Regions from separate parts of the Agrobacterium sp. genome, predicted to be linked through region 1. Evidence: predicted binding sites of a transcription regulator. Region 1 holds the regulator's gene; each other region holds the start of a gene.
What was found. Region 1 encodes LexA, which represses DNA repair genes until DNA is damaged. Its sites were predicted from a motif close to TGTTCNNNNTGTGTTCNG; they were not measured.

Region 2: a site for LexA is predicted at 4,921-4,938, ahead of AC5I5B_RS14770 (PA0069 family radical SAM protein). Genes of this name have one in related genera too.
Region 3: a site for LexA is predicted at 1,925-1,942, ahead of dnaE (DNA polymerase III subunit alpha). Genes of this name have one in related genera too.

Annotation. Positions count from the first base shown of each region.
Region 1 covers NZ_JCABZP010000010.1:124,142-133,899, forward strand. The annotation lists gene AC5I5B_RS07160 (amino acid ABC transporter permease) at 1-369, shown strand, start outside; gene AC5I5B_RS07165 (amino acid ABC transporter ATP-binding protein) at 347-1,081, shown strand; gene gltA (citrate synthase) at 1,160-2,449, opposite strand; gene AC5I5B_RS07175 (ComEC/Rec2 family competence protein) at 2,756-5,188, shown strand; gene AC5I5B_RS07180 (glutathione S-transferase family protein) at 5,208-5,885, opposite strand; gene lexA (transcriptional repressor LexA) at 6,286-7,008, opposite strand; gene AC5I5B_RS07190 (VOC family protein) at 7,220-8,098, shown strand; gene kdsA (3-deoxy-8-phosphooctulonate synthase) at 8,098-8,943, shown strand; gene eno (phosphopyruvate hydratase) at 9,091-9,758, shown strand, end outside.
Region 2 covers NZ_JCABZP010000014.1:632,094-641,851, reverse strand. The annotation lists gene AC5I5B_RS14795 (aromatic ring-hydroxylating oxygenase subunit alpha) at 1-689, opposite strand, end outside; gene AC5I5B_RS14790 (DUF6656 family protein) at 1,022-1,630, shown strand; gene AC5I5B_RS14785 (L-threonylcarbamoyladenylate synthase) at 1,776-2,753, shown strand; gene AC5I5B_RS14780 (FAD-binding oxidoreductase) at 2,804-4,237, shown strand; gene AC5I5B_RS14775 (glycosyltransferase family protein) at 4,248-4,766, opposite strand; gene AC5I5B_RS14770 (PA0069 family radical SAM protein) at 5,053-6,210, shown strand; gene rnhB (ribonuclease HII) at 6,660-7,313, shown strand; gene chrA (chromate efflux transporter) at 7,370-8,767, opposite strand; gene AC5I5B_RS14755 (chromate resistance protein ChrB domain-containing protein) at 8,772-9,584, opposite strand.
Region 3 covers NZ_JCABZP010000010.1:15,896-25,653, forward strand. The annotation lists gene AC5I5B_RS06640 (lipoprotein-releasing ABC transporter permease subunit) at 1-916, shown strand, start outside; gene AC5I5B_RS06645 (ABC transporter ATP-binding protein) at 932-1,615, shown strand; gene dnaE (DNA polymerase III subunit alpha) at 2,155-5,658, shown strand; gene AC5I5B_RS06655 (L,D-transpeptidase family protein) at 5,680-6,918, opposite strand; gene AC5I5B_RS06660 (DNA polymerase IV) at 7,088-8,371, opposite strand; gene AC5I5B_RS06665 (DUF3572 domain-containing protein) at 8,442-8,750, opposite strand; gene AC5I5B_RS06670 (response regulator) at 8,882-9,253, shown strand; gene AC5I5B_RS06675 (PleD family two-component system response regulator) at 9,272-9,758, shown strand, end outside.

The sequences.
Region 1 (9,758 bases):
GCAGCCTTCCTGACCGAAATCTGGCGTGGCTGCGTCGAATCTGTCGCCAAGGGGCAATGGGAGGCGTCGGCAAGCCTTGCCATGGGCCGCCTGCAGCAGATGCGTTACGTCATCCTGCCGCAGGCCATGCGGGTCGCCATTCCGCCGACCGTCGGTTTTTTCGTGCAGGTCATCAAGGGAACGGCGGTGACCTCGATCATAGGCTTCGTGGAACTGTCCAAGGCCGGCACGGTCGTCACCAACGCCACCTTCCAGCCCTTCACCGTTTATGGCCTCGTGGCCCTCATCTATTTCGCGCTGTGCTGGCCTCTGTCGAAGAGCAGCCAGATCCTCGAAAGGAAGCTCAATGTCGCTCATCGAAATCACTGAAGTCCGCAAAAGCTATGGCAGCAACGAGGTTCTGAAGGGCATCAATCTCGATGTCGAGCCGGGCGAGGTCATCGCCATCATCGGCAAGAGCGGATCGGGAAAATCGACCCTGCTTCGTTGCATCAACGGGCTGGAGACGATTTCGGCCGGTTCCATATCGGTCGCCGGCGCACAGCTTCTCGAAGACGATCTCCATCTCAAGGCACTTCGATTGAAGGTCGGCATGATCTTCCAGCAGTTCAATCTCTTCCCGCACCAGACCGTCGGCGGCAATGTCATGCTGTCACAGATGGTGGTCAAGAAGACGTCGAAACCGGAGGCGGAAGCCGTTGCCCGCAAGATGCTGGAACGGGTTGGCCTAGCGCATAAATTCGATGCCTATCCCGATGAGTTGTCAGGTGGCCAGCAACAGCGCGTCGCCATTGCCCGCGCCCTCGCCATGCAGCCGATCGCTTTGCTCTGCGATGAGATCACCTCGGCGCTCGATCCCGAACTGGTTGCGGAAGTGCTTGCCGTGGTGCGGGAACTCGCCGCCGAAGGCATGACGCTCTTGATGGTGACGCATGAAATGAAGTTCGCGCGCGACGTCTGCTCTCGCGTCGTCTTCATGCATGAGGGCAGGGTGCATGAAATTGGCCCGCCGGAAGAGGTGTTCGCCAATCCCGAAACCCCCGAACTCAAGCAGTTCCTGGGCGTTGCGGCGCGCCACTAAGAACCACTCAGACGCCCAACAAAAAAAAGGCCGGCGGGTGAAAACCTGCCGGCCTTTGATCTCAAATGGTTTCGCGGCTTAGCGCTTGGAAACCGGAACGTAGTCGCGCTTGCCGGCGCCCGTGTAGAGCTGGCGCGGACGACCGATGCGCTGCTGCGGATCTTCGATCATTTCGTTCCACTGTGCGATCCAGCCGACGGTGCGGGCGAGAGCGAAGAGAACGGTGAACATGGTCGTGGGGAAGCCGAGCGCCTTCAGCGTGATGCCCGAATAGAAGTCGACATTCGGGTAGAGCTTCTTCTCGACGAAATAAGGGTCGGAAAGGGCGATCTTTTCCAGTTCCAGAGCAACCTGCATGATTGGATCGTCGGAGTTGCCAGTGGCTTCCAGCACTTCGTACATCGTCTTCTGCATGATCTTGGCGCGCGGGTCGTAGTTCTTGTAGACGCGGTGGCCAAAGCCCATCAGGCGGAACGGATCGTTCTTGTCCTTGGCGCGGGCGATATATTCCGGAATACGGTCAACCGTGCCGATCTCGTTGAGCATGTTGAGCGCCGCTTCGTTGGCGCCGCCATGAGCCGGGCCCCAGAGGCAGGCAATGCCAGCCGCAATACAGGCGAACGGGTTGGCGCCCGAAGAACCGGCAAGACGCACCGTGGAAGTGGAGGCGTTTTGCTCGTGATCGGCATGCAGGATGAAGATACGGTCCATGGCGCGGGCCAGAACCGGATCAACCTTGTAGTCCTCGCACGGTACGGCAAAGCACATATGCAGGAAGTTGGAGGCGTAATCGAGATCGTTCTTCGGGTAAACGAAAGGCTGGCCGATATGGTACTTGTAGGCCATGGCGGCGATCGTCGGCATTTTTGCGATCATACGCAGCGAAGCGACCATGCGCTGGTGCGGATCGGTAATGTCGGTCGAGTCGTGATAGAAGGCCGAGAGAGCGCCGACCGTGCCGCACATGACGGCCATCGGATGCGCGTCGCGACGGTAGCCGGTGAAGAAGCGGCTCATCTGCTCATGCACCATGGTGTGACGCGTGACGCGGGTGTCGAAATCCTTCTTCTGCGCAGCCGTCGGCAGTTCGCCGTAGAGCAGCAGGTAGCAGGTTTCCAGGAAATCGCCCTGTTCGGCAAGCTGCTCGATCGGGAAGCCGCGGTGAAGGAGAACGCCTTCGTCACCATCGATATAGGTGATCTTGGATTCGCAGGAGGCCGTCGACGTGAAGCCCGGGTCGTAGGTGAAGGAGCCCGTGTGCTTGTACAGCGTGGCGATATCGACGACGCTTGGTCCAATCGTGCCTTCCCTGACCGGGAGTTCGACCTGTTTTTCGCCAAGTGTCACTGTAGCGCTTTTTTCCGTCATACTGATCCTCCGAAAACATGCGGGTGGGGGCGTTGAGACACGCCCCGCGGTTAAGCGTCTACCGATTAGCTATATGATCCTTGCGCCGATGCCAAGCTATCCAAAGGTCAAATTGTGCATTGCGGCATACGCAATTGCGTTGCTTTTCGCTTTATCATCATAGCAATTCGATCTCGGTCAACGCAGGGTTAAAGGAAAGCATTGCAATCCCTCGCATCCGCCTGCAAACCTGTTTCCGGTGCGGCAGGGGCGCGGCGCAGAGTGCTTGGTCAAGGGGAAAAAAAGCATTTCGGATATGCGGAAACGATGCAGGGCGGCTTGCCCGGCACGGCGGAGATTCTGTTTCCGCTACGCAGAACCGGGGATGTCGCGACATATGATACGCCCGCCCTTGTCAGCAGGCCAAAACTGCGAGCTATCGCCCCTCAAAAAATCGCCGCGTGCTTCGCCGAGGAGCGCTCATTCGGCCACGATTTTCTTTTCGTTCCGGTCTTTATCGGTTGTGGTGCGATCTTCTGGTTTTCCCTCGACACCTCGCCTTCATTCCCTGTTCTGGCGATCACATGTCTCATTGCCGCGGGTCTGGCATCCTTCACGAAATATCGTTCGGGCCTGGCAGCGACGGCCTGCGGCTTTTTCGCGCTGTTCTTGCTGGGCATGCTTTTCGCCGAGGTAGAAACGCGGCGGGTGGGAACCGTGGTGCTGGATACACCCGTCACCACCACCATTACAGGCACGGTGACGCGCCGGGAGGTCGATGCACGCGGGGATTGGCGATATGTGGTGCGGCTTGCCGCTACGGAGGCGCCGGCATTGTCACGCCCGCCGGAAAAGGTCTCGCTTCTCTCACGCGGGGGAGGTGAACCTGTCGCACTGGGCGCGACCATTCGTGGCAAGGCGCGGCTTTCGCCACCATCCGGCCCGGCTTTGCCGGGGCTCAACGATTTCGCCTTTGCCTCCTATTTCAGGGGCATAGGCGCGACGGGCTTCTTTTATAAGCCGCCACAGACGGTCATATCACCCGAAGATGACGTCAGGGCCGGAACGGACTGGCTGGAATGGGCCGATATGCGGCTTTACGGCCTGCGCACCGCCATTGCCGAACGCATCCGCAACACCATCGGCGGTGATGCCGGAGCCTTTGCCGCCTCCATCGTCACCGATGAGAGACAGGCCATATCCGCCGGGACGATGGAAGCGCTGCGGCTTTCCGGCCTTGCCCATATCGTTGCCATATCCGGGCTCAACATGGCGCTGGCGTCAGGCATATTCTTTGTGGGGCTGAGGCTTGCCTTCAGCCTTTTTCCGGCCTTTGCGCAGCGCTGGCCCGTCAAGAAAATCTCGGCTTTCGCCGCACTCCTGATGACGCTTGCCTATTATCTGATTTCCGGTTTCGCCGTCTCCGCCGAACGCGCCTGGCTGATGATGTCGGTGATGCTGATCGCTGTTCTCTTCGATCAACCCTCGCTCAGTCTCAGGAATGTTGCGCTTTCCGCTCTGGTCATTCTTGCCTTGTCGCCCTCGGAAATCATGGGCCCGAGCTTCCAGATGTCCTTTGCCGCAACCATCGCGCTCGTCGCCTCCTATGCCGCCTGGAGCCGCTGGCGTGTTGATCGCGAGCGGCTGTTCATCGGGCGCAAACCGGCATGGATGACGGTGGCGCAAACGGCGGGCGCCATCATCGGCGGCGTCATCACGACCTCGTTGATCGGCGGTCTTTCGACTGCGATCTATTCCGCCGAGCATTTTCAGCGTGTCACCACCTATGGACTTTTTGCCAATCTGGCCGCCATGCCGCTCATGTCGCTGATCGTCATGCCTTTCGGCCTTGTCGCCATGCTGCTGATGCCTTTCGGGCTTGATGCTCCGTTCCTCAAGGTCATGGGTTACGGTATGGCTCTCGTGATCGAAGTTTCCCGGGAGGTGGCCTCCTGGGGAGGAAGCGCTGCGACGGGGCGGCCACATGGCTGGTTCCTGGGGCTTGCCTCCGTTGGTTTTCTGCTGCTGGCATTGTTACGCAGCCGGCTGGCGCTTCTTGGTTTGCCGTTTCTGGTCCTCGCCTTTGGCCTGTCGGCGGCCACGGCCTATCGCAATCCGCCTCATCTGCTTGTTCATGAGGATGGCATGCTGGTGGCGCTGCTGGAGGATGGCAAAGCCTACACGACGAAAACACGGCCGCAGGGTTTCGTTTATGACCAGTGGCAAAGGGCACTGCTGCTGCCGGAACAGCCAGTTCCGCCGGTCTTTCTCAAGAGCGAGGCTGCGGCAACCACCGTGGCTTTGACCAAGGCGAAGCTTGATCCGGAAAAGATGAGGGCGGTTACACGGCAGATGACGGTGGCCCTGAGAGACGCGGAGCCCGGTATTTTCACCTGCAGCAAAGGCATATGGTGTGCCGCACGCGCGGGAAGCGGCGAATGGATCATCGTTCTGGAAGATGGTCGATTTGCCGGAAAGGCTTGTGATATCGCCGATATTGTCGTCGTTTCCCGCAGAACATCCTTCTCCCAATGCCGCTCGGGCGCACTCTTGCTTAACCGCGATATCCTGCGGCGGATCGGTTCACTGGAAATAGACTTTGCCGGCAGCGATCAGGTAGCGGTAGTCGGCAGGTTGCGCGCCGCGATAGCCGGCATGGACAGGCCCTGGAGCGAACATCGCTATTACGACTGGAAAAGCGGCCGTTTTGACCATGAGGTCCCTGATGCCGTCACGCGGTTGCTGGCGGCACCACAATGAGGGCCGCCAGCCTGGATCGTCAGGCCTTGATGCGCAGATCCGTCGTCAATTCGCCGATCCCGCCGATTTCCTCTTCATGCGCCGCGTCGCGCCAGGTTTCCTTCAGTCCGGCCTCGTACCATTCGCGCATGGCGGGCAGGGCGAGCAGCCGGTCACAATAGGCTTTCGCTGCGGGCGAAAGTTCCGCGCCATAGGTCTGGAAACGGAAAGCCACCGGGCAGAAGAAGGCATCGACCGCCGTAAATTTCTGGCCGGCAAGAAAGGGCCCGCCAAATTTTGCCAGGCCTTCGCTCCACAGCGCATCAACGCGCTTTATGTCGGCCGCTAGCCCGGTATCACCACCCTTCGGTTTTACGCGAATGCCGACCGACATGGGGTAGAGATTGCGCAGCGAGAAAAAGCCCGCATGCATTTCGCTCGCAGCCGAACGCGACCAGGCTCTTGCCTGCTTGTCGCTCGCCCAGACGCCCTGATGTCGCTCCGCCAGATATTCGGCGATCGACAACGATTCCCAAACCGTCACGCCTTCATCAACGAGGCAAGGCACCTTGCCGGTTGGCGAAAAGGTGGAGAAGGAAACGCCTTCGCCGAAGGGAACGAGTTTTTCATCGAAAGCAATGCCGAGCGTGCGCATCAATACCCATGGCCGCAGTGACCATGAGGAATAGTTCTTGTTGGCGATATAAAGATCGTACATGGCGTGTTCCCCGATATGATGCGCATTTCTATACCGGCGGATGGGCCCAGGAATATTGCAAATAATCCATGGCTCCCATAAGCCGCATTGATGAGTGGGGCAGGAAGAAAAGAAGCACCTGCACGTCACCATTCGGAGATGACGACGAAACACACCGCGACGAGACTGATGACCTGCATCCTTTCTCAACGAAATTAAGGATGCTCATTTTCAATCATCTGTTTCTTACCGCTGCCTGCTGGCCTTCGCGATAAAAGATGTGCGGACCTGCCAGACGATGTCGTTTCTCACTTATGCAGAGCCGCATCGTTCCAAGGAGCAAGCTGCAATGCTCCATAAGGGGAGCGCCATAATCTTGATGGTGCCCGCAGCAAAAGGAATTGCGGCCCCATGCCTTGAATCAATGGTAACGGCGGATCAGCCCTACCAGCTTGCCCTGGATTTTCACCCGGTCCGGTCCAAAAATACGCGTTTCATAGGCTGGGTTTGCCGCCTCGAGCGCAATGGAGGCGCCCTTGCGACGGAAACGCTTCAGGGTGGCTTCCTCATCATCCACCAGCGCTACGACGATATCACCCGGATTCGCCGTATTGCCATTGCGGATGATGACGGTATCGCCATCAAAAATGCCGGCCTCGATCATCGAGTCGCCCTTGACCTCAAGAGCGTAATGTTCGCCCGAACCGAGCATATCAACAGGCACGGCCACATCGTGGGTATTGTTCTGGATGGCGGAAATCGGCACACCGGCGGCAATGCGGCCCATGACCGGCACGGTGACGGCCCCGACGAGATCATTGGCCGGCGTCTTGGGGGCAGGGGCCGCTTCCGGCGCCTTGGCCTTGCCAAGGCTGCCTTCGATGACGCTCGGCGAAAAGCCGCGCTGCGGCCTTGCACCCGGCGTATAGGCCTCAGGCAGCTTGATGACTTCCAGCGCTCGCGCTCTATTTGGTAGCCGGCGAATAAACCCGCGCTCTTCGAGGGCGGTGATCAGGCGGTGGATGCCAGATTTCGAGGCAAGATCGAGTGCGTCCTTCATTTCATCGAAGGATGGCGGCACGCCGGACTCTTTCATTCGTTCATGAATGAAGAGAAGCAATTCCTGCTGTTTGCGCGTGAGCATGAGGAAAACACCCTTTAGAATCGTAGTGGAAGTCGCGAAACAAATACAGAACGAACACTATATGTTCCATATGTGTTCCGCAATCCCCTAAAATTTCGTGAAGCTGCTATCTGTTGTTTTGATGATTTGCTTCTTGGCCTACGATTGTGCTTTTCTGCGGCCCAAATCGTCCAGGCATGTCCGGGCGGAGTGCCAGCGCAGGAAACAGGTCATGATGAAATCCCATAGCGTCGATCATCTCGTTCTGCCGGTGCAGGATATCGGCGTTGCCGCGAAACGTCTCGCCAGCCTTGGATTTACGGTCTCACCGGAGGCTTTGCATCCTTTCGGCACCCGAAATGCCTGTGTTTTTTTTACCGACGGGACCTATCTGGAGCCGCTCGTAATTGCTGATCCGGCTAAATATAATGCGTCGGCAGACAGGGGAGATGTGTTCACGGGCAGGGACAGGGCCTTCCGGCAACGTGACGGGCGGGAGGGTTTTTCGGCTCTTGTCGCCAAAACCGAAGATGCCCTTGCCGACCATGACAGGTTTCTGACGTCTGGCGTGTCAGCGGGCGATGTGTTCCAGTTTTCGCGGCCTGTGCGGATGCCGGATGGATCGGAAAGCGAGGCGGCGTTCCGGCTGGCTTTTGCGGCAAGCGGGGCGGCGGATTTCTTTCTGTTTAGTTGTCAGCGGCTGCAGGCCCTGCCGGGCGATCGAACAGTGCTGGAGCGCCATGCCAACGGTGTCTCCGGCCTCAGTGAAATCGTTCTGTTCTCCGGTGATGATCCGAACGCGGCGCGCTTGATCGAAACGGTGTTTGGTTGTGAGGGCAGAATATCTCCGGATGGTGATATGGTTTTCGCGACTGGCAATGCGCGCATCAGATTGACCGGAAAACCTGATTTCAGCGGACAGGCTCCGAATACTCCTGATTGGAGAGGCGGCGGATTGCGCGGTGCGGGCATCGTCTTTTCGTCACACGATCTTGCCGTGACAGAGGCGGCGCTTGCTGCTAATGGCGTGTCCTGCGCAAAAGCGGGCGGTCGCCTGGTGGTGCCCGCAGCACCTGGTCAGGGCGTTGCCTTCGCCTTCGAGGAAAAATGATGAGCGTTACGAACAATCTCAAAGTCACCGCCGGCGACGGCGCCAGCAAGGTTTCCTTTTCCAATACCGAGCGTTTTTCGCTGATCGCCGGCCCCTGCCAGATGGAAAGCCGGGAACATGCTTTCATGATCGCTGGCATCCTGAAGGAGCTTTGCGACAAGCTGGGGATCGGGCTCGTTTATAAGTCCTCCTTCGACAAGGCGAACCGCACCTCGCTTTCCGGCAAGCGCGGCATCGGCCTTGACAGTGCGATGCAGGTTTTCGCTGATCTCAAGAAGGAATTCGGCTTTCCTGTTCTGACCGACATTCACACCGAGGAGCAATGCGCCATCGTTTCCGAGGTGGTGGATGTGCTGCAGATTCCGGCTTTCCTCAGCCGCCAGACCGATCTTCTCGTCGCCGCCGCCAAAACCGGCCGTGTCATCAACGTCAAGAAGGGCCAGTTCCTGGCGCCCTGGGACATGAAGAACGTGCTCGCCAAGCTTAATGAGAGCGGCAACCCGAATGTGCTTCTGTGCGAGCGCGGCGCTTCCTTCGGTTACAATACGCTGGTCTCCGACATGCGCTCCCTGCCGATCATGGCATCGCTTGGCGCGCCGGTCGTGTTTGACGCCACCCACTCGGTGCAGCAGCCGGGCGGGCAGGGTGGCTCCACGGGCGGCCAGCGCGAATTCGTCGAGACCTTGGCACGCGCGGCGGTCGCCGTCGGCGTGGCCGGCCTCTTCATCGAGACCCATGAGGACCCTGATAATGCGCCGTCTGACGGCCCCAACATGGTGCACCTGAAGGACATGCCGAAACTGCTCGAAAAGCTTCTGGCTTTCGACGCCATCACCAAAGCCTGAGGGCTGGCCGCTGCGGCGGGCGCCGTTTGTGCCAATCGATTTTAATGGCGGGCGGGCCGTTTCCGCTGCCCACCGTCATTGTAATTTCTTCGCCATCGTCTAAGACAGGCGACGGAAAATATCTGTTCCATTCCCAAGGGAGAGACCATGACTGCCATTACCGATATCATCGCGCGCGAAATCCTCGACAGCCGCGGCAACCCGACCGTTGAAGTCGACGTTTATCTCGAAGACGGCTCCATGGGCCGTGCCGCCGTTCCCTCCGGCGCCTCCACCGGCGCGCATGAGGCGGTTGAGCTGCGCGATGGCGGCAAGCGTTATCTCGGCAAGGGCGTGGAAAAGGCGGTCGAAGCCGTCAATACGGAAATCTTCGACGCCATCGGCGGTTTTGATGCCGAAAACCAGATTCAGATCGACCAGATGATGATCGCGCTTGACGGCACGCCGAACAAGTCGCGCATTGGCGCGAACGCCATCCTCGGCGTATCGCTTGCAGTCGCCAAGGCTGCCGCTGAAGCTTCCGGCCTGCCGCTTTACCGTTATGTCGGCGGCCCGAACGCACATCTGCTGCCGGTTCCGATGATGAACATCATCAATGGCGGCGCGCATGCAGACAACCCGATCGATTTCCAGGAATTCATGATCCTGCCGGTCGGCGCGGAAAACATCCGCGAAGCCGTGCGCATGGGTTCGGAAGTGTTCCATACGCTGAAAAAAGAACTGTCGGCGCAGGGCCACAACACCAACGTCGGCGACGAGGGCGGTTTTGCACCGGGCCTCGAAAGTGCGCCGGCTGCGCTCGATTTCATCATGAA
Region 2 (9,758 bases), on a different contig from region 1:
TCGCTGGCACCGCCATCCGTTCCCGTCACGCTCGGGTTTTCGGGATAGGTGCGGCAGAGTTCCGGGTGGTTGGCGGCGCAATGGTAGCACTCGCGGTTGTTTTCCCAGACGAGCTTCCAGTTGCCCTTTTCGATGATCGTGCTTTCATGCGCGACCTTCGCTTCCCAGATGCGGTGCGGAGCCATGTAGCTCTCGACTTCCTTGCGCATGGGCTCGAAATCCGCCGGCTGATCGGCAAGGCAGATGAAGACGTAACCGGCGACGGTTTCGCAGGCAACAGGCTTCAGGCCGAAATCGCCCTTGTCGAACTCTTCACCCATGTGACGTGCGAAGAGCAGCTTGCCGTCGAGATCGTAGGTCCACTGGTGGTAAGGACAGACAAGGCGCGCCGACTGGCCCTTCTGCGTGGTGCAGACGCGGGAGCCGCGGTGGCGACAGGAATTGTGGAAGGCGCGGATCTGCCCATCGCGACCGCGAACGATGACGACGGAATAGGCGCCGACCTGAACGGTGAAATAGCTGCCGGACTTCTGCACTTCGCAATCATGGCCGACAAACAGCCAGTCGCGATACCAGATCGTTTCCATATCCAGCTTGAAATAATCCGGGTCCGTGTAGAAGGGCTGTTCCAGGCTGAAGCCTTCGCGGCGGTTTTTCAGCTGGCGCAATACGGTATCACGCAATTCCATGGCCAAATCCTCGATCAAACCGCCCTGCCCGACACCATTTGCGGGGTTGCGGAAGCATGTACTCATCTAAACACCGGCGGTCATTTGCGGCAGCACAAACAGCGACATCGGCTTCCGCATTGGCGACAAATTGCGACATGCGCAATTCGCCGTCGCAGCCCATTCCGCTGGGAAATCCGACAGCTATTCAATGTCGGAAATCACGTCGCAATATGACGCATGATGTCGCGCGCTTTACTCCCCACCCGTTAAAAAACGGGAGGCGCGACGCAACGGAGTATTAACGCGCCCTAAACTATCTTGCCGGATCGACAGCAACGAGGGCGCTTCCGGTGGAGAAGGCGACACGCATACGCTATTTCGATGCGAGCAGGCATTCGGTCACACCGATAAGATCGAAGACCGCGCATTCGGATTTCCTGCGGACAGGGCGCATCAGCCGTTATGAAGAGCGCTGGTTGCCGAGGGAACGCGTCTATTACAGTCATGATGAAGTGGCTGCGCTGACCGGGCGAAAGCTGGAAGCCGCCGCCGATGCCACCCACAACCGTCTCAACGCCTTTCACCAGTCCATCCGTTTCCCGAAGATGGTTTTTCACCATCTGCTCAATGACCGGCCGCATCTCGGCTATTGTCACGTCACGGCGGCGAAAACGAGCTTCGATGCCGAGCGCCATGTGCTCTGGTCGTTCTATTTCGCGAATTTCTTCGCCGAGCTGAGCGGGGCCGGGAACTTCTTCGAAAATATCGATGCGCGCTATTCACGGATGTATTTCGCCGTCGCCATCAACGCGCTTCCGGATCAGGAAATCGCCGTCGACACCTCCATCCATCGCGGCGGCTTGCTGTTCCAGACCCATGATCCGCGCGTGGCGCTGAAAAATGTGCTCATGCTCGGCGCGCGGTCCGAGGAGATGCGCAAGGTCATCAAGGCGATATAGAAGCGATAGAGCGCCCCGGCGCTTTATCTTTATTTGTTTTATGCAAGTCGTTATCCCGAAACCGCGGACCACTTTCGGGCGACATGCATTAGCGCTTCCCACTCCGCCCTGAAATACGCTATTGACCGCCCTGAAAGGCAGCATCATGGCGCGTCATATCAATATAGACAACGAGCGGGAAACAGCCCTGCAGGCAGCAGCAACCGAGCTTGCCGCCGGCCAACCCATCGCCCTGCCGACGGAAACGGTCTACGGCCTTGCCGCCGACGCCACCAACCCGGCGGCGATTACCCGCATTTACGAGACGAAGGGCCGGCCGCAGTTCAACCCCTTGATCTGCCACATGGCCGATATCGCCATGGCCGAACGTTACGCCGTCTTCGATCCCATATCGCGGAAACTCGCGGAGGCCTTCTGGCCCGGCCCGCTGACACTGGTGCTACCGCTGAACCCGGCAAGCGATATTCATTCGCTGGCGACGGCCGGGCTCGATACGGTCGGCATTCGTGTGCCCCAGGGTTTTGCCGGCGATCTCATCCGCCGCTTCGGCAGGCCGCTCGCCGCCCCCAGCGCCAATAGTTCCGGCAAGATCAGCCCGACAAGTGCCGCCCATGTGGAAGCGGATCTCGGCCAGAAGATCAATCTCATTCTCGACGGCGGCGCAGCCTCCGTCGGCGTCGAATCCACCATCGTCAAGGTGGAAGAGGATGGCCGGGTGCGGCTGCTTCGTCCCGGCGGCATCGTCACCGAGGACATAGAACGTGTTGCGGGCAAAAGCCTCGAACGGCCCAAAAAAGCCGCCGCCGCCATTGAGGCGCCGGGAATGCTGGCCTCGCATTATGCGCCGGGCGCCGCCGTGCGCCTTCACGCCACCTCGGTTCTGCCGGGCGAAGCGCTAATCCGCTTCGGCGGCATCGCCATATCAGGCGAAGAGGCCGCGCGCACCGTTCTCGACCTTAGCCCCACCGGCGATCTTGCCGAGGCCGCCGCCAATCTGTTCGATTATCTGAAAGCCGCCGATGCGAGCGGTGCGGACACCATCGCCATCACCGCCATTCCCACCCATGGTCTCGGAGAGGCGATCAACGACCGCCTTTCCCGCGCCGCCGCGCCGCGAGGCTGACGGCACCCAATCCTTTCGCCCATGTTTCAAAAGACAGCGAGACGCCGCCCATGACGACCACCGCCATCCCCTCCTCCGACATCCTTGACCGCTTTGCCGCCATTGTCGGCGAAAAGAACGCGGTGCGTGACCCGGCGGAAATGGCGCCGCGGCTGGTGGAAAATCGCGGCCTTTATCGCGGCGCCTCGCCGTTGCTGCTCAAGCCGGGGTCGGTCGAAGAGGTCTCGGCCATTCTGCAGCTCGCCAGCGAGACCGGCACTGCCATCGTGCCGCAGACCGGCAATACCGGCCTTGTGGGCGGCCAGACGCCGCGTGCCGATGGCACCGACATCATCCTGTCGCTGGAACGCATGAACCGCATCCGCGATATCGATCCGGTCGCCAATATCATCGTCGCCGATGCCGGCTGCATTCTCGACGACATCCACAAGGCCGCCGACACGGTGGAGCGCATGTTCCCGCTGTCGCTCGGCTCTCAAGGGTCCTGCCGCATCGGCGGCAATCTCGCCACCAATGCCGGCGGCACGGCGGTTCTGGCCTATGGCAATATGCGCCAGCTGTGCCTCGGGCTCGAAGTGGTGCTGCCGACAGGCGAAATCTGGAACGGGCTGCGCCGGCTGAAGAAGGACAACACCGGTTACGATCTGCGTGATCTCTTCATCGGCTCGGAAGGCACGCTTGGCGTCATCACCGGCGCGGTGTTGAAGCTCTTCCCGAAGCCGCTCGGCCATCAGGTGGCCTTTGCGGGGCTGACCTCCACCGAAGATGCGCTGAAGCTGTTTGAAATGGCCTCCAACCTCTGCGGCACGGCGCTGACCGGCTTCGAACTCATGCCGCGAATCGGCGTCGAATTCACCGCCAGACATATTCCCGGCGTGCGCGATCCCCTGGAGCAACCGCACGACTGGTACGCGCTCATCGATATCTCCACCTCCGATTCGGCGGAGACGGCGGATAGCATGATGCAATCGCTGCTGGAGCGCGGTTTTGAGGCCGGGCTGGTTCAGGACGCCGTGCTCGCCGCATCGGAGGCGCAGCGACAGGCGCTCTGGCACATGCGCGAGAGCATGTCGGATGCGCAGAAGCCCGAAGGCGGGTCGATCAAGCACGATGTTTCCGTTCCGGTTTCAAAAATACCGGAATTCATGGCGACGGCGGAAAAGGCGGTTCTCGCTGCCATCCCGGGCGCGCGTGTCTGCGCCTTCGGCCATCTGGGTGACGGCAATATCCATTACAATATTTCCCAGCCTGTCGGTGCCGACAAGGCCGAATTCCTCGGCCGCTGGCGGGATATGAACGAGGTCGTGCATGGCATCGTGCTGTCGCTCGGCGGCTCCATTTCGGCCGAACACGGCATAGGGCAATTGAAGCGCGATGAACTGGCCGCCATTCGCCCCGGCATCGAAATGGAGCTGATGCGACGCATCAAACATGCTTTCGACCCCGCCGGCATCATGAATCCCGGCAAGGTTCTGGCCGGGTAAGACGCGCCCGTTAAGCCGAAGCCCGCAGCGCCCAGGCGGGTACTATTTCCGCATTCAGCCGGCGCGGTTTCTGCGCGCCGACAAATTGCGTCAGGCTCATGCCCGATCTGGCGATCGACAGGGCATGCTTCTTTGGCAGAAGATATCCGTGTTCCAATGGCGGAATACGGCGCAGCACGCGGCTGAAGACATTGCGCCGGTGATAGCGCGAGGGCGAGAAGCGGGCCGGCTGCGCGCAGATCGCCACATATTCGAGAATCTCGTCGATCCAGCCCGCCTGCGGGCGCGCGCCGGGCTCGATCAGAAGCAGCCAGCCGCCGCGCGCGGACTTCACGACATCCTCGATGTCCCATTGCCCATAAAAACGGCAACCGGCGGCATCGGCGACGCGCGACGACCCATCGCGCGAACCGTGATCAAGAATCACAACATCACTTACAAGCCCTTCCACGGCCCCGGTGACAAGCGCAGACAGCGTATGCGCCAGTTCCGGTTCGTGATCCCGGCATTCCATTATGACTGTCAACATCTGCATAGCTCTAACGCATCGCACAATAAATTGCCACTGTGCTGATCGCGGTAAAATCCGTGGCTGCTTATGCCGACCATCACGCGGCCTCCGCACGCGGTCAGGCATATCGCGGTCACGCCCCTGTCTGATGCGCGAGCTGAATCTGCAATTTTGTTCTTGTAATGTTCTCATTCCTGATGTAGGAATTTAATCATTCGGAAGGCGATAAAAGCCCGTCCGGACGGAAACGGTTTAGGGCGTTGAGCGTGCCTCGAAAGGCGTGCGGCGTCCTGGGAGCATCCAGATGAGAAACCATACGCTTTCGGGGCAGGCTGCCTTCCAGCCGAGCCATATGCCTGACATTGCCAATGCGCTGGCCGATGCATCTGGCCTGCGCATCGAGATCGACCGCCGTCGCGGCCGTGGCGCCGGGCTCAATCCGGATGGACGTTTCGAGACCTTGCAGCACGAGGTTTTCGACGATGGCTGGCAGACGCTCGAGGACATGCCGGAGTTCCGCACCGAGGTGCAGGTGGAGAAGCCACGCAGCATCATCACCCGCAATGAATCGCCCGACATCCCGTTCGACCGCTCCATCAATCCCTATCGCGGCTGCGAACATGGCTGTATCTATTGTTTCGCAAGGCCGACACACAGCTATATGGGACTTTCGGCCGGTCTGGATTTCGAATCGAAGCTCTTCGCCAAGCCGGATGCGGCAAAGCTGCTGGAAAGGGAACTGGCGAAACCGGGCTACAAGCCAAGGGTGATCGCCATTGGCACCAATACCGACCCTTATCAGCCGATTGAGCGCGAATGGCGCATCATGCGGCAGATACTGGAAGTGCTGGCCAAGGCCGATCATCCCGTCGCCATCGTCACCAAATCGGCGCTGATCAAGCGGGATATCGACATTCTGGCGCCCATGGCCAAAAAGGGGCTCGCCAAGGTCGGCATTTCCGTGACGACGCTGGACCGCAAGCTCGCGCGCAACATGGAGCCGCGCGCCGCCACGCCGGAGAAGCGGCTGGACGCGGTGAAGGCGCTGACCGAGGCGGGCATTCCCGTGGCCGTGATGATGGCGCCTGTCATTCCGGCACTCAACGATCATGAAATCGAGCGCATTCTCGAGGCCGGCAAGGCCGCCGGCGCCACCGAAGCATCTTATGTGCTTTTGCGCCTGCCGCTGGAGGTGAGCCCGCTGTTCCGCGACTGGCTGCTGCGCAACTATCCGGACCGTTACCGCCATGTCATGTCGCTGGTGCGCTCCATGCGTGACGGCAAGGATTATGACGCGGAATTCGGAAAACGCATGAAGGGCGCCGGCCCCTATGCCTGGCAGATCGGCAGGCGTTTCGAGATGGCCACGAAGCGGCTTGGCCTCATCCGCCGCGGCATCCACCTGCGTGACGATCTCTTCGTGCCGCCGGGCGGTGCAGGCGTGCAATTGTCGCTGCTTTGAGAAGTAAACGCTGAAAGTGACTGAGGTGATGGATGCCCGAACTGAACTCGACGTCATCCTCGGGCTTGACCCGAGGATATAAACCGAGCGCGATAGTGGATCCTCGGGTCAAGCCCGAGGATGACGTCGAGCATGAAGGATAACTCGCCAACAATCGGAGGCTCTGTGAGCCTATATTAAACGGAATTCAAAACGATAGGGAGCAACCTTCTCATCTTGTTGCTCCCCACGAAATGCCCGACGGGTTTTCCCTGGCCCGCCGGACATCGCCCCCGGAGCCGCCGCCTCGCGTGCGATCGTTTTTCCTCCGCCGCCCCGTTGGAGGATCAAAGGTCATGATGACCTTCGGGGCACGGTGAGCCACGCCCCTTGACCCCGGCTCACCATGCCTGTCATCGCCCGCTTCCGGGGGCTTGCAGGAGATCGGGTGTGTGTGCCAGTTTCGCCGCATGAAACGCACGGCCACACCCGATTCTCCTGCCCTTTTTGATCTTGCCGAAACCGGCCCTGACTTCTCCTTCGAGCTGGAGGCGAAAAAGAAGGGCCTCTGGCCCGTCGCCGGCACGGATGAGGCAGGCCGGGGGCCTTTGGCCGGACCCGTGGTTGCGGCAGCCGTCATTCTTGATCCGGACAATATTCCCAAGGGGATGGACGATTCCAAGAAGCTAACCAAGCAGAAGCGGGAAAGCCTGTTCGTACAGATCATGGAAACCTCGATCGTATCCGTCGCCTCCTCCGGCCCCGGCCTGATCGACAGCATGAATATCCTGCGCGCCAGCCTGGACGCCATGCGCCGCGCCGTGCTCGGTCTCGAAATCTCCCCTGCCCTCGTTCTCGCCGACGGCCGCGACCGGCCGCCGGGTATCACCTGCGAAGCCAAGGCCGTCATCAAGGGCGATTCCCGCTCCCTCTCCATCGCCGCAGCCTCGATCATCGCCAAGGTGACGCGCGACCGGATGATGGAACGCGCCGGTGTGGTGCACACATCCTACGGCTTCGAAGGCCATGCCGGCTACGGTACGCCCGCCCACCTGCGCGCCATCGAAAGCCACGGCCCCTGCCCGTTGCACAGGATGAGCTTTCGGCCGCTGAAGCGGGACTGATCGTGAATGAAGGTCCGGCAATCACTTCCGCGATAGGCCAAAGCGGACTCCGGGTTTCAAAATATCGACCGCCAGGCAATCCCAAGCGCTGCAGACAGGGCCAGCGTGACTATCACAGACAGCTTGAGCCGGAAAATGGCGAATGCCGCGAGCAATGTCAGGGCGAGCGACGGCAGCAGGAGTGATGAGAAGACTGGGACATCCAATGCCAGCGGGCCGAGGGCCACGGGTCGGACTTCCTCGAACAGCACGTGAAGTCCAAACCAGACCGCCAGGTTGAGGATCACCCCGACGACGGCCGCAGTGATGGCCGACATCGCCCCGCCAAGCGCCGCGTTACCGCGCATCTTCTCGATGAAGGGCGCACCAGCGAATATCCAAAGGAAACTCGGCAGGAAAGTTACCCAGGTCGTCAGGATCGCTCCGAGAGTTGCCGCCGCCAGCGGCGACAACGCCCCCGGATCGCGATAGCCCGCGAGAAAGCCGACGAACTGCGTTACCATAATGAGAGGACCGGGCGTCGTCTCGGCCATACCGAGACCATCAAGCATTTCTCCCGGACGAAGCCATCCATAGTTTTCCACCGCAGCCTGAGCGACGTAGGCGAGCACGGCATAGGCGCCGCCGAAGGTGACGACGGCCATCTGGCTAAAGAACAGACCCATCTTCGAGAACACATTGTCCCAACCGAGCACCAGGATCAGCGTCGCGACGGGAATGAGCCAGAGCGCTGCAAGAGTGCCAGAGGTTTTGAGCGACCAGGCAAGGTTGGGCCTGGCGTGAAGGGGAATGTCCTCGCCGAGGATGGAATCCCTGTCTTCGAGTATCTTGCCCGATCCCGACTTGTGTCCGCCGTTTGCCTTGAAAGCGTGAAGCCCTGTCCGCCCCCCGAAGCAGCCGATGATTGCGGCCGCGAGGATGATCAGTGGAAAGGGCACGTGAAGGAAGAAGATCGCGACGAAGGCGGCGGCCGCCATGGCGACCATCACATTGTTTTTCAGCGCCCTGCTGCCGATCCGAAAGACCGCCTGAACGACAACGGCGAGGACCGCGCATTTCAGCCCGAAGAACATGCCCTCGATCGCGGTGACGTCGCCGAAGATAACGTAGATGTAACTGAGCGCCAGGATGGATAGAAACCCCGGCAGGACGAACAGCAGGCCGGCGATCATGCCGCCCCTGGTCTTGTTCAGCAGCCAGCCGATATAGATGGCAAGCTGGTGAGCCTCCGGCCCCGGCAGCAGCATGCAGTAGTTGAGGGCATGCAGGAAACGGTGCTCACCCACCCAGCGCTTCTCGTCAACGACGATGCGGTGCATCACTGCTATCTGGCCTGCTGGGCCGCCGAAGCTGAGCGCTGCCACGCGCGCCCATACCTTCACGGCTTCGGAAAGCGGAACGATGTCGTCTTCGCCCGCATCCAGGCGGACACTGGTCTTTGCAAGGTCGGTCATGGTCTCATACCTTCCTCGGGTTGGGCCAGTTGTGGGTCTCCTCGGTTGCATCACGGCACCATCTGTAAAACGCATCGTAGAGCGTCATGCCGGCCGCGAGTTGTTCGAGGTCGTCGTTGAACATCCGGGATAAGCCGAGTGAGGCGGCAAGCAGTCCCGGCACTTCGGGGGCGAGGTCGGGTCTGGACGTATCTGCTCCCCGGACGATTGTCGCGAGGCGGAGCATGGGTTCCGTCGCAAGGCCGAATTCCTCGACCATGACGTCGAAGGTGCAAAGCTCGCCACGGTGGCTCCAGTAAACCTCTTCAATGTCGAAGGGCGTGGCGTTGAAGCGATCGGCGACCGCTGATACTTCCGCCGCCGCTACAAACAGGAAGACCGCCGAAGGATCGACGAAGCGCCGGATCAGCCACGGGCAGGCGATGCGGTCGATTTTCGGACGCGAGCGGGTTACCCAGACCGTCCGGCCACGGCTGTCGCGGGGCGGCAGCCTATCGTCGGGGACTAGGGCCGCTTTCGACGCACGCCAGGCTTCGAAGCCGCCTTCGAGAACCTCGGCGGCACTGCCAACCGCACGAAGGTGAGCGGCAACACCGTGACCGAGCTTCTGGCCTTTCTGACAGAGGACGACCAATGGCCCGGTAAGCCCTTCGGCCCAGTCCATCACTTGGCGGTAATCGCGCCGAATCGCTCCCGGTATGAGGCGGGGATCAGCAGCAAAGTCCTCGTCAGTGCGGACGTCGATAATCGTCGGCGCGTTGGGCGTGCCGATAATGCGATTGAGCTTTTCGGGTGTGATTTCAAGAAATGACGGCATCGCGCGTCCCTCCGTTTTTTCGGGTTCAAAGGACGCGATTCTTCGGCCGTGGCCTCATGGGGCGATCGCTACCCCATAGGTAAAAATTCGCACCGGAATTGGAATATGTCAAGCAGGTGACCGGGCGTCCTATCGGACCACACCAGCAAATGGCGCTTCTGTGCCTCGCTATCG
Region 3 (9,758 bases), 110 kb from region 1:
TTCCGGCGCTCTGGTGCGCGGTGTGCGCCAGGAGGATATCGACAAGGTCAAGGAAGTCGCCACCAACATCAAGACCGGCGACCTCGTCGGCTTCATGGCGGGTGACGGCGTTCTCGTCGGCTCCAGGCTCGCCGCCCAGCTTGGTGTTACGGCGGGTGACGATATCACCCTCATATCACCAGAAGGTGACGTAACGCCGATGGGCGTCAATCCGCGCGTCAAATCTTACAAGATTTCCGGTGTCTTCGAGATCGGCATGTCGGAATACGACGCATCGATGATCTATATGCCTCTGTCCGAAGCCCAGCTTTATTTCAATGCCGACGGCATCGTGCAATCCATCGAGCTTTATGTGAGCCGCCCGGATGATGTCGATGGCATCCGTCCGCTGGTGGAGCAGGCGGCCGAAAGGCAGATCTACATTACCGACTGGAGGCAGCGGAACCAGACCTTCTTCTCCGCCCTGCAGGTGGAACGAAACGTCATGTTCATGATCCTCACCCTCATCGTGTTGGTGGCGGCGCTGAACATCATTTCCGGCCTCATCATGCTGGTGAAGGACAAGGGCAGCGATATCGCCATTCTGCGCACCATGGGCGCAAGTTCGGGCGCGGTGATGCGCATCTTCTTCATGACAGGTGCGGCCATCGGTATGGTCGGCACCTTCGCCGGTGTGGCGCTCGGCGTCATCGTCTGCCTCAACGTGGAATCCATCCGGCAGTTCTTCTCCTGGATTTCGGGCACGGTGCTGTTTGACCCGCAGCTTTATTTCTTGAGCCAGCTTCCGGCAGAAATGGATATCAGCGAAACGATTTCCGTTGTCATCATGGCGCTCACGCTCTCTTTCCTGGCAACGATCTTCCCGGCATGGCGGGCTTCCAAGCTCGATCCGGTGCAGGCCCTGCGTTACGAATAAGGACCGCTTCGCAATATGGCAAAAAAAACAGTGCTGCGGCTCACCGGCGTTGAGAGAACCTATGGTCAGGGCGAGACGTCGCTTTCCATTCTGCGCAAGGCCGATTTTGAATTGAAGAGCGGTGAGATGGTGGCGCTGGTCGCCCCTTCAGGCACCGGCAAATCGACGCTGCTGCATCTGGCAGGCCTGCTGGAACATCCCGATGCCGGCGAGGTCTATATTAACGACGCGCCCTGCAACGGCCTGCCGGATGAAACGCGCACCGCGATCCGCCGCAGCGATATCGGCTTCGTTTATCAGTTCCATCACCTCCTGCCGGAATTCTCGGCGGTGGAAAATGTGATGATGCCGCAGCTCATCGCCGGTCTCACCCAGGCTGAAGCTCGCAAGCGCGCCAGCGCGCTGCTCGACTATATGCGTGTGGGGCATCGCGGCGAACACCGTCCGGCCGAACTCTCGGGCGGTGAACAGCAGCGTGTCGCCATTGCCCGCGCCGTCGCCAACGCGCCGCTCCTGCTGCTCGCCGACGAGCCGACCGGCAATCTCGATCCGGAGACCGCGCATTATGTATTCGACGCGCTGGAGGCGCTGGTGCGCCAATCTGGCCTCGCGGCGCTGATTGCCACCCACAATCATGAACTCGCCGCCCGCATGGACCGGCGCGTAACGCTCGCCGACGGGAAGATCGTCGATTTCTGACCATGGGATTGCGCGGGGATGATCCTCGCGCATCACCATGCCTTCCGGAGCGACCGGAACGACTACGCTGGTCGTTGCCGTGAGGGAACGAGGACGAACCGTCGCGAGCCCGGATCAATCTCTCCGGCGCCTCCTGAAGAATAGCTGTTCTCTGAATTTGATTTTTTTCCGAACCCGGAGGCGTTTTTTGCCTTCGGGTTTTTCGCTTTGGAGTCAGCGGCTTGCCGTTCCCTTGATCGGAACCGAAGGCGATTCTCGTACATTAGCAAGAGGAATATCAGCAGAACCCTGTTGACAATCGAACAAAATGAGAACAAAGTTGGAACATAACGAGTAAGGAGAGACCAATGACTGATTTCATCCGTGACGTTGCTGCTTTCGCTTCCATCGCTGTCTTTGTTGCCAGCTTCTCGGTGATCCTCACCGCCCTGTGAAGAAGACACCGGCGCAGAAGCCTGTATGGACGCCGCAAAGCGGTGGACATTAAGCGCCGGAAATCGGAAAATCGCCCCCTCGATTCAGAATGACAGGATGATGATATGGGCGATACGGTTATGCGTGGAGAGATCTCTGGCGAAACGTTGAAGACGCCCGGTTTCGTCCATCTTCGGGTTCATTCCGCTTATTCCCTGCTTGAGGGGGCGTTGCCCCTCAAGAAAATCATGTCCAAGGCCGTCGCCGACGGCCAGCCGGCCATTGCCATTACCGACACCAACAACCTCTTCGTCGCGCTGGAGTTTTCCGAAAAGGCGCGCGATGAGGGTCTGCAGCCGATCATCGGCTGCCAGCTGTCGATCGACATGCAGGATGCGGCGGAGGATCGCCGCAACCACAACAGCCATCTTCAGAAACTTCCCGCCATCGTTCTACTGGCCGCCAATGCCGAAGGTTATGAGCGGCTGGTGGATATCGTCAGCCGCGCCTATCTGGAAGGCGAGGGCAGTGGCGGTCATTCCGTGCATATTACCCGCGCATGGCTGGAGGAAGCCTCCAATGCCGGCTTGATCGCGCTGACGGGCGCTTCTGGCGGACCGGTGGATATGGCCTTGAAGGAAGGCCATGCAGCGCAGGCGAAAGAGCGGCTGCTGACATTGAAGTCACTCTTCGGGGACAGTCTCTACATCGAATTGCAGCGCCAGTCCGGCTACGACCGTTCCCATGAACGGCGCATGATCGGCCTTGCTTACGAGCATGATATTCCGCTGGTTGCCACCAATGAAGCGTTCTTCCCCTCCAAGGCTGATTACGAGGCGCATGATGCGCTGATGGCGGTGGCGCACAACGCCATCGTCTCCGATGACAGCCGGTTTCGGTTGACGCCCGACCATTACCTCAAGAGTCGTGAGGAGATGGTGGCGCTTTTTGCCGACATTCCCGAGGCGCTCGAAAACACTGTCGAGATCGCGCTCCGCTGCTCCTTCGTGCTGAAGAAGCGTGGCCCGATCCTGCCGCGCTTCACCGGCGCCAGCGACGACCCCGAAGCGGCGGAACGCGCTGAAGCCGAGGAGCTTCGCCGCCAGGCAGTAGAGGGGCTGGATCAGCGGCTGGCAGCGCTCGGCATGGCGGCCGGTTATACGGAGCAGGAGTATCGCGACAGGCTGGATTTCGAACTCGGCGTCATCTCGCGCATGAAGTTTCCCGGTTACTTCCTGATCGTTGCCGACTTCATCAAATGGGCCAAGCAGCATGATATTCCGGTAGGCCCTGGCCGTGGTTCGGGTGCGGGTTCGCTTGTCGCTTACGCGCTTACCATTACCGACGTCGACCCCCTGCGCTTCTCGCTGCTGTTCGAACGCTTTCTCAATCCCGAACGCGTATCGATGCCCGACTTCGATATCGACTTCTGCCAGGACCGCCGTGAAGAGGTGATCCGTTACGTGCAGGCCAAATATGGCCGTGAGCAGGTGGCGCAGATCATCACCTTCGGTTCGCTGCAGGCGCGCGCGGCCTTGCGTGATGTCGGCCGCGTGCTGGAAATGCCCTATGGGCAGGTGGACAAGATCTGCAAGCTGGTGCCCAACAACCCGGCCAATCCGACGCCGCTGTCAAAAGCGATCGAGGAAGAGCCGCGCCTGCAGGAAGAGGCGGACAAGGAGCCGGTCGTCGCCCGCCTCTTGGATATCGCCCAGAAGATTGAGGGGCTTTACCGTCACGCCTCCACCCACGCCGCCGGTATCGTCATTGGCGATCGGCCGCTCTCCAAGCTGGTGCCGATGTATCGCGATCCGCGATCCGATATGCCGGTCACCCAGTTCAACATGAAATGGGTGGAAAGCGCCGGCCTCGTCAAATTCGACTTCCTCGGTCTGAAGACGCTGACGGTGCTGAAGGTGGCGGTGGATTTCGTCGCCAAGCGCGGCATCAAGGTTGATCTTGCCGCCATCCCGCTGGATGACGCCAAAACTTACGAGATGCTGTCGCGCGGCGAAACCATCGGCGTGTTCCAGGTGGAAAGTGCCGGCATGCGCAAGGCGCTGATCGGCATGCGGCCGGACTGCATCGAGGACATCATCGCGCTGGTGGCGCTTTATCGTCCCGGCCCGATGGAAAACATCCCGGTTTATAACGCCCGCAAACATGGCGAGGAGGAGCTGGAATCAATCCACCCGACCATCGACCATCTGCTCAAGGAAACGCAGGGCGTTATCGTCTATCAGGAACAGGTGATGCAGATCGCCCAGGTCCTGTCAGGTTATTCGCTCGGCGAAGCCGATCTTCTGCGCCGCGCCATGGGCAAGAAGATCAAGGAGGAGATGGACCAGCAGCGTGAGCGCTTCGTCGATGGCGCCATCAAGAATGGCGTCTCGAAGCCGCAAGCCAACACCATCTTCGACCTTCTGGCGAAATTCGCCAATTACGGCTTCAACAAGAGTCATGCCGCCGCCTACGCCATCGTGTCCTACCAGACCGCCTATATGAAGGCGCATTATCCGGTAGAGTTCCTCGCGGCCTCCATGACGCTCGATATGGCGAACACGGAAAAGCTCAACGATTTCCGGCAGGATGCAGGCCGCCTTGGCATCGAGGTCGTCGCACCTTCGGTGCAGACGTCCTTCCGCCAGTTCGAGACGGGTGAAAACCGCATCTATTATTCGCTGGCCGCCATCAAGGGCGTAGGCGAGGGTGCGGTGGAACACATCGTCCAGGTTCGCGACGGCAAGCCGTTCACGAGCCTTGAGGATTTCTGCCTGCGCATTGACCCCAAACAGATCAACCGCCGTGTGCTGGAAAGCCTGATCAATGCCGGCGCTTTCGATTGTTTCGGCCGCGACCGCGCCGAACTGATCGGCGGGCTGGACCGCATTATCGGTTATGCGCAGATGGCGCAGAACAATCGCACCATCGGCCAGTCGGACATGTTCGGTTCCGGCGGCGGCAACGGCCCGGAAAAGCTTGTCCTGCCCGCTTTCCAGCCCTGGCTCGCTTCGGAAAAACTGCTGCGTGAATATCAGGTTCTCGGTTTTTACCTCACCGCCCATCCTCTCGATACCTATCGCCCCGTGCTGGAAAAGTTGCGGGTGCAGAATTTCGCCGATTTTTCAGCGGCGGTGAAACAGGGTGCGACCGCCGGGCGTCTGGCCGGCACCGTCACCGGCAAGCAGGAACGCAAGACCCGCACCGGCAACAAGATGGGAATCGTCACCTTCTCGGATGCATCAGGGCAATATGAGGCGGTGCTGTTTTCCGAAGGGCTCGGCCAGTTCCGGGATCTGCTGGAAGTCGGCAAATCGCTTGTTATCACCGTGCAGGCGGAAGAGCGCCCGGAAGGCATCGGCCTGCGTATACAGACGGCGCAGTCGCTTGAAGAGAAATCCGTGCAGATGCAGAAGGCTCTGCGCGTTTATGTGCGCGATTCCGGTCCGCTGAAAACGGTCGCCCGCCATCTCAACACCAAGGGTGACGGCTCGGTCTATTTCATCGTCATCAAGGATGAAGGCAGCCGCGAGATCGAGGTGGAACTGACGGAGAAATACCGTATCTCGCCGGAAATCGCCGCTGCGCTGCGGTCCGCACCCGGTGTCGTTGACGTGGAACTGGTGTGAGGCTCGCGCCTCACACGTCGCTCATACCGGCCCTTCTTTCGTAACGGTGATGAAGTCCGTTCCGGCGCCTGTTTCCATCTGGTGACTAATGTCGGAAACGGTGATCGAGCTGCCGCTTGAAAGCTCCTGTTCGATACGGCTGCGTATCTCTGCGGGTATTTCGAGGCGGCTGAGCACGGCGCTCAATTGATCGAAGCCGCCAGGGGCTTCGGTAACGGTGATTCCGAGCCGCTTGCGGGCTGCCGCCGGCAGGTGGTTTTCGAGCGTCACGCCGTTCCATTCGGCAGTTCCAGCCGCGCGGTCCACGGTAACAGCCTCGAAGAAGTGGGTTCCGAGCGCCACTTCCGGGTCCTTGATGTCGATGGCTGCTTCGAACAGCGGTTTGAAATCCTGCCGCACCATGATCTGGCCGGTCGGCGGATGGTCTTCACCGGCGGAGGCATAAAGCGCCGCCACGAAGGCGTCGGTCAGAAGCGGCCCGGTGGTCTTCAGCCCCTTCCAGCGCTTGAAACCATTGATTGCGCTGATCGTCATCTCTCCGGTGTAACCATCGGCAGAACCAGCATCGAAGCCGAGACGGGTCAGCACGGTTTGAATATCCATCACCTTTTCGCGCTCGCCACGCCGGGTGATGAGAATGCGCAGGGGTGAGGGTTCTCTGGCCTTCGCCGCCGGCTTGAGGGACTGGGTCTTTTCATTGACGGCAACCTCAACCGTGCCCAAGGCTGCATCGAATGTCGCCGGGCGCAACTCCACATCCGAAAGAAGCAGCTTGCCGTCATCGGCATCGTCGCGTGGAACAAACAGCGCCGGGTGCTGTACGAAACGCAACGAGACCGGGCGGTCGGTGATGATGACATGGACGCCAGTGCGCGTGTCGCCGAAAAGTGACTTGGCGAATTTGGAAGGCAGGCGCACGCAGCCATGCGAGGCCGCATAGTTCGGCACCTTGCCTTCGTGCAGCGCGATACCGGACCATGTCAGCCGCTGCATGAAGGGCATGGGTGCAGCCGAATAGATATTCGACTCGTGGTATTTCCGCTTTTCCAGAATGGAGAATATGCCGCTCGGCGTCTCATGACCGGCCTTGCCGGTGGAGACTTTCGAGGTGGCGATGATTTCGCCATTTTCATAAAGCGAGAGCGACTGATCGCTTTTTGATACCAGAATCTGCAGCGCGCGGCTGTCAGCGGCAAGCGCCGGAAAGGCGAGAATGCTGGCCGACAGCATGCCAGCCATAAGACGGAGGCGAAGGGACATGACGCAATACACCACATGCACAAAACTTGCCTCACTCAACCACGCGAAGTTTAATGAAGTTTAAGGACGGCTTATCCCGAACATCACTAATTTGTGTAAAATCTAAAATATATCGGGCACGACGTGACGGGGGCCAGATTGCGCGACCCTTCGCACAACCCAGCGGGCATTATTTGCGTGTTCCGAAAGTATAGCCGGTCTCGACGCTGCCCTTGCCGAACTTGTCGCGCAGCTTGTCCATCGCCGCTTCCGCCGCCGCCCGCCGTCCCGCCTGTCTGTCGACGAGATCGGGAGGGTCGGCGAGGCCCGCATCGCGCAGATCGCTGACGCCAATGCCGATGAGGCGAAATTTGGTGCCGTCGGTTTCTTTCTCCAGCAGCGAGAGGCCGGTGCGGAAAATCCGGTCGGCAAGCTGCGTGGGATCGTCCAGCCTGCGGTTGCGGGTGCGGAGCTTGAAGTCGGCCGTCTTCATCTTCAGCACCACCGTCTGACCGGCAATGCCGCTTTTCTTCAGCCGCCAGGCAACCTTTTCGGATAGAGAGCGCAGGATCGGCACCAGATCCTCATGGCGGGAAATATCGTTGAAAAAGGTGGTTTCGGAAGACACGCTTTTGACGGGGTCGTTATTATGCACGTGCCGCTCGTCAATGCCGCGGGAAAGCCGGAAGAGGCGCTGCCCCATCACGCCATAACGGCGCATCAGCTCGCTTTCCTCCATCTCTTGCAGCTGCGCGATCATGCGGATACCGTCCGCTTCCAGCGTCGCCGCAAAGGCCTTGCCCACGCCCCAGATGGTGGTTACCGGCCGCGCCGCCAGAAAGGACAGCGCTTCCGCTTCACCGATCACTGAAAAGCCGCGCGGTTTTTGCAGGTCGGACGCGACCTTGGCGAGAAATTTGCAATAGGAAAGCCCGGCTGAAACGGTCACGCCCACTTCCTTTTCCACGCGACGGGCGAATTTCGCCAGCACACGGGCCGGTGGATCGTGATGCAGCCTCTCGGTGCCGTAAAGATCGAGAAAGGCCTCGTCTATGGAAATTGGCTGCACGAGCGGCGTCAATTCCTGCATCATCGCCCGGATTTCGCGCCCGACACGGCTGTATTTCTCCATGTCCGGCTTGATGACCACCGCGTCAGGACAGGCTTCCAGCGCCTTGAACATGGGCATTGCGGAGCGCACGCCCTGAATGCGGGCGATATAACAGGCGGTGGAAACGACCCCGCGCTTGCCGCCGCCAATGATGACAGGCTTGTCGGCCAGTTCCGGATTATCCCGTTTTTCAACAGAGGCATAAAAGGCGTCGCAGTCGATATGGGCGATGCTCAGATCGTAGAGTTCGGCGTGATAAACAAGGCGCGGGCTGCCACAGGCGCGGCAACGCCTCAACCCTTCTGGCTGGCCGGCCAGACAGTCGCGGCAAAAACCGGGATCATAAGGGTGCGACGTGGACATGAGCCGAAAACAAAACCAGAACGTCGCCGACCATACTCCGGCCGTGACGACGGCTCAAGGGCCTCGTCCGTCAATACACGCCCGAATCGAGCCCCGGGCCGGAAAAGTGATGCCAGGCGGCCGCCACTGTTTCGGGTGACGTGTCGGTCGCGGCGCAAAATGCCATGAGATCGGGTTCGTGGCTCATAAGAAAATCGGTGAGCCCTGCCAGAAAGCCGGGATCGTTGACGGCCTGGCGCAGCATGTTGGCCTGCAATCCACTCAGCGCCAGAAAACGCGCCAGCATGTCCGGCTCGTTTGCCAGCCAGCCAAGTATGGCGGCCGCCGTTTCTTGCGGATCCTGAGCGGCATTGCCTTTGTTTTTCGTATCGCGCAGCATTTCTTCCCCGAAGTTACCTATTTTGAAACCAAATCCCTCTAGCCTTGCGCAACAAATGGACGATGGAATCGGTTCTCTGACACCCTATATGTCTGGATGAAGGTTTCAAAGCGAAACGGGGACTGCTCACCATGCCCAAGCAGGTCATGATAGTCGAAGATAACGAGCTGAACATGAAGCTCTTTCGCGACCTGATCGAGGCGTCTGGTTATACGACGATCCAGACGCGCAACGGCATGGAAGCGCTCGATCTCGCCCGCAAGCACCGCCCGGACCTCATCCTCATGGATATCCAGCTACCGGAAGTTTCGGGGCTGGAGGTGACGAAATGGCTGAAGGAGGATGACGAGCTGCATGTCATTCCGGTCATCGCGGTCACGGCTTTCGCCATGAAGGGCGACGAGGAACGTATTCGCCAGGGCGGATGCGAGGCCTATGTGTCGAAGCCGATTTCCGTTCCGAAGTTCATCGAAATCATCAAGACTTATCTGGGCGATGCGTGAGGCGACTGGGGAACGGTTATGACGGCGAGAGTTCTGGTTGTTGACGATATCCCGGCCAATGTGAAGCTTCTCGAAGCGCGTCTTGTGGCGGAATATTTCGATGTCGTCACCGCCGAGGATGGCTTCAAGGCGCTGGCCATCTGCGACGAGGAGCAGGTCGATATCATCCTGCTCGATATCATGATGCCGGGCATGGACGGGTTCGAGGTCTGCGAAAGGCTGAAGGCCAATCCGAATACGGCGCATATTCCGGTCGTGATGGTCACCGCACTCGATCAGCCGTCGGATCGCGTGCGCGGCCTCAAAGCCGGCGCCGACGATTTTCTGACCAAACCGGTCAACGACCTGCAGCTGATCGCCCGCGTCAAAAGCCTGGTCCGCCTCAAGGCCGTCAGCGATGAGCTGCGGCTGCGCGCCGAGACCGCACGGCAGATCGGCATCGAGGAGATGCTGCGCAGCGATGGCCTGATGCAGACGCCCGGCCGCGTATTGGTGGCGGACGGCC